Regions from separate parts of the Clostridium sp. AWRP genome, predicted to be linked through region 3. Evidence: predicted binding sites of a transcription regulator. Region 3 holds the regulator's gene; each other region holds the start of a gene.
The links. Region 3 encodes NrdR, which represses ribonucleotide reductase genes. Its sites were predicted from a motif close to CACNANATNTNGTG; they were not measured.
Positions count from the first base shown of each region.

Region 1: the regulator NrdR is predicted to act here: its motif matches at 2,152-2,165, upstream of DMR38_RS00815 (anaerobic ribonucleoside triphosphate reductase).
Region 2: the regulator NrdR is predicted to act here: its motif matches at 1,758-1,771, upstream of DMR38_RS03270 (vitamin B12-dependent ribonucleotide reductase).

Region 1 is NZ_CP029758.2:159,329-162,622, forward strand. It holds gene DMR38_RS00795 (hypothetical protein) at 1-445, shown strand, start outside; gene DMR38_RS00800 (Mrp/NBP35 family ATP-binding protein) at 509-1,357, shown strand; gene DMR38_RS00805 (ferredoxin) at 1,469-1,657, shown strand; gene DMR38_RS00810 (hypothetical protein) at 1,761-1,946, opposite strand; gene DMR38_RS00815 (anaerobic ribonucleoside triphosphate reductase) at 2,182-3,294, shown strand, end outside.
Region 2 is NZ_CP029758.2:722,271-725,564, reverse strand. It holds gene DMR38_RS03285 (YaaR family protein) at 1-48, shown strand, start outside; partial or broken gene DMR38_RS03280 (M14 family metallocarboxypeptidase) at 57-971, opposite strand; gene DMR38_RS03275 (gamma carbonic anhydrase family protein) at 1,076-1,582, opposite strand; gene DMR38_RS03270 (vitamin B12-dependent ribonucleotide reductase) at 1,893-3,294, shown strand, end outside.
Region 3 is NZ_CP029758.2:1,345,233-1,348,526, forward strand. It holds gene sigG (RNA polymerase sporulation sigma factor SigG) at 1-394, shown strand, start outside; gene DMR38_RS06235 (YlmC/YmxH family sporulation protein) at 684-950, shown strand; gene nrdR (transcriptional regulator NrdR) at 1,018-1,473, shown strand; gene pgeF (peptidoglycan editing factor PgeF) at 1,628-2,338, shown strand; gene DMR38_RS06250 (response regulator transcription factor) at 2,354-3,049, shown strand; gene DMR38_RS06255 (ATP-binding protein) at 3,062-3,294, shown strand, end outside.

The DNA.
Region 1 (3,294 bases), 1.2 Mb from region 3:
AGTATCAAATAGAATAGACAACGATATGATAAATAATTTTTGGAACACAAGGATGCCGCCAAGTGACTTTAAATCTGTGTACTATGGGTCCATAATGGATACGTTAAATAAATATTTTAGTGAAAAAGACAAAACTAAGAAAATAGGAATAAATTTAAAAGATGATATAGATGCCCAAAGATTTATACTTTCCACTGAACAAGAAGAATTTAAATCAGATCTTACTAGTAAATTTAAAAATGCAAATATTGGAAATAATGATGAAGATAATTATGATGTGTGGGTAACAATAAAGACAGAAGGTTATAAATCTACATTGTATAAAATGACTGTTACATTTTTTGATAGACAAAATCAAAGTGAGAAGGTTTATTATGTACAGGATACGTACAGTAGTGGTGGATGGAACAAGAGCATATCGGAAAATAAGCCTAATGGTTTTTAAAAATGTAGGAAATGTTGCTTAAAATTTAATGTGGATTAACTACATAAAAGGAGGAGAAATGATTTGAGTAATTGCGATGGTTGTTCAAGTAAATCAAAGTGCAGTAAAGAGGATAAAGGTGGATGCAAATACATATTGCCTAAGTATGGGAATATAAAGCATATAATAGGTATTATGAGTGGAAAAGGTGGAGTAGGTAAGTCTACAGTTACGGGAATATTGGCATCAAAATTGAGAAATTCTGGATATAAGGTGGGAGTACTTGATGGAGATATAACAGGTCCATCTATGCCTAGATTTTTTGGAATAAACGATAAAAGGGCTGATATACTACAAGTGGGGGAAAGTGAAGAAATAAAGTTTTCTCCAGTTGAATCTTCTTTAGGAATAAAAGTTATATCCTTAAATCTTTTGACAGAAGAGGAAGAGCAACCTGTTATATGGAGAGCACCTATGATAACTGGAGTGTTAAAACAGATGTATTCGGATACAAGTTGGGGAGAATTAGATTATTTGCTTATAGATATGCCTCCAGGTACCGGAGATGTAGCTCTCACTGTGATGCAGGAAATTCCAATGGAAGGTGTTATAATAGTATCTACTCCTCAGGACATGGTATCTATGATAGTAAAAAAGGTTGTTATAATGGCAGAAGACCTAAAGGTAAATATATTAGGTGTAGTGGAGAATATGTCCTATGTTAAATGTGGAAAATGTGGTGAAAAAGTAAGGTTATTTAGTGAAAATTCAGCGAAAGAACAGGCTGATTATCTTGGATTAGAACTTCTTGCTGAAATGCCAATAAATTCTGACTTGGTAAAAAATATGGAAGCTAAAAAAGCAGAAGAATACATATCAAACTCATTGGAATATAATGATTTACTTAATAACTTTATAAAAAAATTAAAATAGAAATTAAATTATTATAATAAGCATTATTTTTGGGATAATATAAAGTGTACTTTAAAGTAACTAATTATATAGCGAGGAGTGAAAACTTGTTATTAATAACAAGAAAATAGTATGAAAGCTGTAGTTGATAAAGACATTTGTATAGGATGTGGGTTATGTCCAAGTATATGTCCAGAGGCTTTTGAAATGGATGATAACGAAAAAGCTAAGGTAATTGAAGATACTGTTCCAGAAGATGCAGAGGATGGTGCGAAAGAAGCAGAGGAAAGTTGTCCTGTTTGTGCTATTAAGGTAAGTTAGGAAAAAGGGTATTATGTAAAAAAATTACATAATACCCTAAGCTTTCAAAAACTATTTGTGATAAAAGTCTACCACAGTTTTTTATACAACATATCAATTAGTGTTAAAACAAAACTTGATGCTGCTTATACTTGTCATTTAATGTAACTTCAGATATGGGATGAATGTTTATTGTATCACCTATTCTAGAATCGGGTGGTAAATGAGTAGTCCCTACGCTAGCAGTAGTACCATCCTGAAAACTTACAAGTGCGTCTGTAATATTCATATCAATTATTTTGCCTATCATGAAAGTCCTCCTAAAGATAAGATTATATATGTTATTTTTATCTGTATTTTTAAATATTATTCCTAGAAATTTTATCTTATAGGTATTTGATGTATTTCAATTAAAAAGTGTGCTTTATAGGTTTTTATAGGTTTAAAGTAAAAATAAAGCTCAATTTATAAATTGCTTTTTTATATATGGCAAGGTATAATAATCAAGTCGTTTATACAATATATAGTAGTTGGGAGGAAAGTATATGCTACATGTTGTGAAAAGAGATGGTAGAAGGGTTCCCTTTGATTCCATTAAGATAACCAATGCCATAAAAGGATCTTGTGATGAAATAGGTTTTGATTTAAAAGAAAGTGAATTTATTGATTTAACTCAAAAGGTCACAGAAAATATAGAAAATCTTAATCTTAATGAAGTAAATGTAGAAGATATACAGAATATAGTTGAAGAAGTACTTATGAAGAAAGGCTATGTTAAAATTGGGCTAGCTTATTCAAATTATAGAAGAGAACGAAATGATATAAGGGAAATAAAGTCTGATCTCATGAAGGCTATTGATAAAATAGGAGTTCAAACGGACAGGGATAATGCAAATGTTGGAAATAATTTTAGTGCTAAGCTATTGAGAATTGCCAGTGAGTCTAACAAGTGGCATAATTTAGCTACTATGCCTAAACATTTAGCTAAGGCTCATGAAAATGGAGATATATATTACCATGATTTAGATTCTTATAATTTAACTGTGAATTGCCTTCACATACCAACAAAGGAAATGCTTTTAGGTGGATTTAATACAGGATATGGGAACATAAGAACTCCTAAGAGAATAGAATCTGCTGCAGAACTTTCTTGTATATTACTGCAGTCAGCACAAAATGATATGTTTGGTGGACAGTCCCATCCGGATTTCGATAATGATATGGCTGTTTTTGTTGAACCTACAAGAAAAGAAATATTGAAGAACCTCAAGGAAATGGGAGTAGAAGAGGAAAAAATAGAAGATGTTTCTGAAAAGAAATTAAGAAGAAGTATAGAACAGGCTATGCAGGGAATAATCTACAATCTTAATACCATGCACTCTAGGGCAGGATCACAGGTCCCTTTTAGTTCACTAAATATAGGCATACCAACTTCAAAGGATGCAGCTCTTGTATGTGAAGTATTTTTGGCAGAATATGAAAAAGGACTTGGAAGAGGAGAACAACCTATATTTCCTAATATAATATTTAGGGTTAAAAAAGGCGTAAATAAAAATCAAGAAGATCCTTATTATTATTTATTTAAAATTGCATGTAGGGTAGCTTCAAAGAGAATGAATCCTACTTTTATGAATTTAGATGCTGATTTTAATAAAGCA
Region 2 (3,294 bases), 620 kb from region 3:
GCTACTATAGACGATATAAGCGGTCTTTTAGTAGATATATATAAATAAGCACTCATTTATATAACTGAGGCTAACAAAAGAATTTCTTCATTATCATTGTATATTTTTGAAAATTGAGTTATTGGAAGTGGATTAGTACCTTTTCCAACTTCTATAGTAAATCCAGGACTACCATGGATTTTTATGAACCAATCCTTATATCCTGAATAAGATGTTATTCCTGAAGTCTGTTCTAATCTATATCCACTTACCCTGGCAAACAATTCTCCTATCCTCCTTGATTCTGGAGGTGTAAATGCATTGTACTGCCAGTAAATAACCTCACCCTGACTGTGATATGCCAAAACTAGTCTAAGATTGTGGCTATTTGTAAATGCTACCATAGACCTAGTTTCAGGTTCTGATTCAGTATAAGGCCCTGAATACCTGGTAGGCCCTGGACCATATACACCATAACTGGGCTCTGCAGCTTTCGAAAGCTCCCACCCTGCATTATAGTTATGATTAATATCTACTCCTCTATTGTTAGCTTCCCAATCCTTAGAAAAATCAGTTTTTCCCTTATTCCACCTTATAAGTTCATTATAAAACGGATTACTTCTCTGTAATCCATTTAAAACTAAATCTACACCATCTGGATTTACCATTGGGACTATATATATACTACTTCTCCTCCATATATCAGCAGGATTATACCCCCTTATATTCCTGCCCTCTGCATAAGCTTTTGCAAAATTTTCTATAAACTTCATTAAAAGTGGAGTGGTAATCCATTCCAAACTATGATGAGATCCATTATAACATACCTCATTAGGACCCACTCCAAGCCTCACATAGTAAATCTTCCTTCCAAGCACACTTTGTCCTGCATTTCCTATAATTATAAAAGGATATCTAGCTTCTAGCCCCACTAAGTCTTGTTCTAATATATCATAAGTGTAATTTATATTTGTATCAACTACGTCTACATTAGTACCCCTAGTACGTTTAAATATTGGCATATAAATTCCCCTAAATATTATTACTATATTATTTTTATGCAAACTTTATAAATATGTGATTAATATATTGTTCCCTAGTACTCACTATAATTTTTAGCCCTTTCAATATAGTCTTCTGCTGACCGTCTAAGAGACTTCTTTTCTTCCAAAGTAAGTCTCCTAATTACCTTTGCAGGTGAACCCATACATAACACCCCTGAAGGTATTTTTTTATTTTTAGTTACCAAACTTCCTGCCCCTATGATGCTCTCGGATCCAATTTCCGCATTATCTAAAATTATAGAGCCCATACCAATTAAAGAATTATTTCCAATTTTGGCTCCATGTATCACTGCATTATGACCAACAGTAACATATTCTCCTATCTCTGCTGAGCTTTTTTCACCAGTATGAACAGTGCAATTATCCTGTATGTTACTTCCTTTTCCTACATATATATTACTTACATCCCCTCTGAGCACAGCCCCAAACCATATGTTTGCATCTTCACAAAGTTTAACTTTCCCTATAACTTCTGCATTATCTACTACAAAACAACTTTTATCTACATCTGGTACGTAATGTTGAAATTTTCTTATCATATAATTTACTCTCCTTAAGAATTTAGTATTTGAAAACCTATATTTAAATTATAAATCATTATAACTACAAAATAAAAACATATGAAGAAAAAAACTATGTTATTTTAAAAATATGCTAAAATATAATATATATCATGAATTGAGTTTTTTTAAAATATATCATATAATATAAAGACACTATATATGGTATTTATAAAATCTTATTTATACTATATATAGTATTTTTCTATTTAAGCAGCTATACATAATAAATAATTCTTCTATTATTAGCTTAAATAAAATCCTTAAATATTTTTAGGAGGTAGGTCAATTGGACTGCGTAAAAGACTTGTTTAAAAGATACTTTACAAAATCTCTTAAACAAAACAATAGTAAAACAGTATATGATTTATTCAAATGGAAAAAAGTTGATGTGTTCTTAGAAGATCATAAAACAGGAAAAGTATTAGTTGATATGAAGAATCTAGAATTTCCTGAAAATTATTCTCAAAATGCTTGCGATATAATAGCTTCTAAATACTTTAGAAAAGCTGGAGTTCCTGGAGAAAATGGTTATGAAAATAGTATGAAATCTGTAACTCACAGGATGGTAAACTTCTGGTGTCAATCACTAAAAGATGAAGGGCTTATAAAAACAGAAGAGGAGTCTTCTATTTTTTATGATGAATGTGCATATGCTCTCTTAAATCAGATGTATGCCCCTAATTCACCGCAATGGTTTAATACAGGTCTTAAACTGTCCTATGACATATGTGGTGCTAAACAGGGAAATTACTACTTCGATGAAGAGCTCAATAAAGTAGTAGAGTCTAAAGATAATTACACAAGAACCCAGGCTTCTGCTTGCTTTATACTTTCTATTGAAGATAAACTTCTAGGATCACATTCCATATCAAATCAATTTGTCACAGAGACAAAATTATTTAAGGGAGGTTCTGGAACTGGTACTAATTTTTCTACTATAAGAGCAAAAGGTGAAAAATTATCTGGTGGAGGTTCTTCTTCCGGACTTATGAGTTTTTTAAAAGCATTGGATAAAAATGCAGGAGCTATTAAATCTGGTGGTACTACAAGAAGGGCTGCAAAAATGGTATGCCTTGATGTAGACCATCCCGAAATAATGGACTTTATAAACTGGAAATCCAAAGAAGAAGACAAAGTAAGAGCTCTTGGTAAAATGGGATATGATACAGATATCGATGGTGAAGCTTACGAAACTGTATCTGGTCAAAACAGCAATAATTCAGTAAGATTTTCCGATGAATTTATGAATAAGGTAAGTAAATTAGAAGAAAATCCAGATGATACCATTGAGCTTATTGGTCGAACTGATCCAAAGCTTAATAGGATAGAAAAAGTAAAAAACATATGGGATGCCTTTAATAATTCTGCGTGGAAATGTGCTGATCCTGCACCTCAGTTCAGTACTACATTTAATGCCTGGCACACCTGTCCTGCAGGTGAAGATGGAAAGCTAAATGCTCCTTATAACAGGATAAATTCTACAAACCCCTGCGGAGAATATGCTTTTTTGGATGATACTTCCTGTAACCTTGCTTCTATAAACATATACAAGTTCTACAATATAACTAATAATACTTTTGACATAGAAGGATATTTACACATAATAGATCTTGTTCAACTTATTCTTGAATCTTCAATACACTGGGGACAATTTCCTACAGAAGATATAGCTAGAAAAACTTACCTTT
Region 3 (3,294 bases):
AGTTAGAGATAAATTAATAAGGGAAAATAATAAAGAGCCAACTATATCACAGATAGCAGAGGAATTAAATATACCAAGAGAGGAAGTGGTATTTGCATTGGATGCCATTCAGGATCCAGTTTCACTGTTTGAACCCATATATCATGATGGTGGTGATGCAATTTATGTAATGGATCAAATAAGTGATACTAAAAATTTGGATGAAAATTGGTTGGAAAACATATCGATAAAAGAAGCCATGAAAAAATTAAATGACAGGGAGAAATTAATACTTAATTTAAGATTTTTTGATGGAAGGACTCAGATGGAAGTGGCAGATGAAATAGGTATATCACAAGCACAGGTATCTAGGTTAGAGAAAACTGCCTTAAGGCATATGCGAAAATATATATGAATAGGTATAATGTTTAATTTATAATAATTAGAAACTCAACTTTTTAGTTAATAGTTAAGAATTAAAAATTAATAGTTAATGTGGATTTTTTCGTTACACTACAAAAAATCTTTAATTAAATTTTTGAAGGCTTGTTTTGCTAAAGCAAAACATTACTAGGTACTGACTTATATAAATTTAAAGATTTTTGCGATAGCTAAAAATCATCCTTCACTATTAATTCTTCATTATAAATTCTTAACTTGCTAAAGTTAAGTTAAGAAATAATAAAAATGGGGGATGTACATAAATGGAGTTAGAAGGAGATTTATTTTCTTTAACTAATCTAAGAAATATGGAAATAATAGATATAAATACGGGTGCAAAATTAGGTTTTATAAAAGATTTAAAGATAAATTGTGAAGACCACAAGATAATGTCAATTATTTTACCATCTCAAACTTTTAAAATATCTTTATTTGGAAAAAATGAAGATATAGAAATACCCTGGGATAATGTAAAAAAAATAGGTGTAGATGTAATTTTGGTCGATGGAAAAAATCTTGTAGAGGAGTAGAAGTTTCCACAAGATAAGTATATAATTATAATATGTATACTATCTTATATGAAGGACGTGAATTAAAGTGAAATGCCCTTATTGTGGATACAATGAAACTAAAGTAGTGGACTCCAGATCTACAGATGACAATATGGCCATAAGAAGAAGAAGAGAATGTTTAAGGTGTAATAGAAGATATACCACTTATGAAAAAATTGAAAATGTACCCATTTTAGTTGTAAAGAAAAATATGAATAGAGAATATTTCGACAGGACAAAAATATTAAATGGATTGATAAAAGCTTGTGAAAAACGTCCTGTTTCAAGAAAACAAATTGAAAATATAACCGATGAAGTAGAGAAAAAGATAAATAATAACATGATTACAGAAATAAGTTCCTCGGAGATAGGGGAAATTATTATGGAGAATTTAAAAAAGGTGGATGAAGTGTCTTATGTCAGGTTCGCGTCTGTTTACAGGCAGTTTAAAGATATAAATACTTTTATGCAGGAAATAAAAAATCTTATTTCAAATAAATAAATGGTGTGCTTAAAGGCATACCATTTATTTTATGTTAAATTAAAGTTAAAAGATATTTATAGTCCCATCAATTAAAAAAACAATGTTAAAATATATTTAAGATAATTTTAAATATGTTTTTGGTTTTGAAGTAAATTCTAGATGGAGGATTAATATGGAAAAGGTTACAGTAGAAGGTTATGAATTTATAAAAATAGATTTGCCAGGTGCAGAAGCAATATTTTCAACAGCTAAAAATGATTTGAGCTTTAATAAATCCACAGATTCTGGAAAGAAAAATATTAAAAATTTAAAAAGTTGGTTTAATTTAAAAACTGTGGGATATTTGAATCAAGTCCATGGGTGCCAGAGTATAGTTTATACAGGCCAAGATGAAGAGGACGCAGATGGAATAATTACAAATGAGATTAACACAGCTGTGGGAGTTTTTAACGCAGATTGTATACCAATACTTTTATATGATAAGAAAAATAAGGTTATAGCAGCAGTCCACAGTGGATGGAAAGGCACTTTAGCTTGTATCCTTTCTAAAACCATTGAAAAACTTGAAAGGGATTTCAAAAGTGAATCTAAGGATATAATAGTATGTGTAGGACCGCATATTCACAGCTGCTGTTATGAAGTTGGGGAAGAATTAAAGGATAAATTTAAAAACTCTGATTTTTATAGATTTAAAGATGTATTTAGAGATAGAAATCTTGACCTAAAAAAATGTATATTGTATCAACTCCAGGACAGAGGTATAGAAAGTGAAAATATAAAATATTTAGATATATGTACCTATTGTAATACTGAATATGAAATGCATTCTTATAGAAAAAACAAAGACTATGGAAGAATGTTTTCGTTTATTTATCTAAAATAAAAATGGGGGATTATTATGTTACAAGAAAAGATATTGATAGTAGATGATGAAGAACATATTTGTGAACTTATTAAATTTAATCTTGAGAAAAATGGATATAAGGCTATTGTGGCAGGAAATGGGATAGATGCACTGAAAATTGTAAGGGAAGAGATGCCTCAGTTAATTTTACTGGATGTAATGTTGCCTGGAATGGATGGATATGATGTATGTAAAGAAATAAGAAAGGACAATGCCATATCTTTTATTCCTGTAATAATGATAACTGCCAGAGGAGAGGAATTTGACAAGGTACTAGGACTAGAACTTGGAGCAGATGATTACATGACAAAGCCTTTTTCCATAAGGGAATTGATTGCTAGGGTTAAAGCTGTACTCAGGAGAACTTCAGTAAAACCTATAGATAAATGCTATGTATTTGGACAGGTAAGCATAGATTTTGATAAACATGAAGTGATTAAAAATGGAGAAAAGGTAGAATTAACCTTAAAAGAATTTGAACTCTTAAAAATGCTTATAAAAAATAGAGGAAGAGTAATGACTAGAGATTTTTTACTAGATAAAATATGGGGATATGAGTATGTTGGAGAAACTAGGACAGTTGATGTTCATATAAGACATTTAAGACAAAAAATAGAGGATTTCGACAAAAAACCTAAGTATATTGAAACTATTCGTGGTATTGGTTATAGATTTAATTCAGAAGAGTAGTTGGTGAAAAAAATGAAAAAAAGATTAACGCTTTCAATGCTCTGTACTCTCATATTTAGTATGGTTATAACAACTGTATTATTTATAGTAATTGAAAATCACGAATACATTGAGAACATGAAACAAACTTTAAAAGTGAATAACCAGATTATAATAAATGTACTGAAAAATGAAAAGATAGATAATGGGGGAAGTTTTTTTAAAAAACAATTTGAAAATAAACTTATAAGAGAAACTTTAATAGA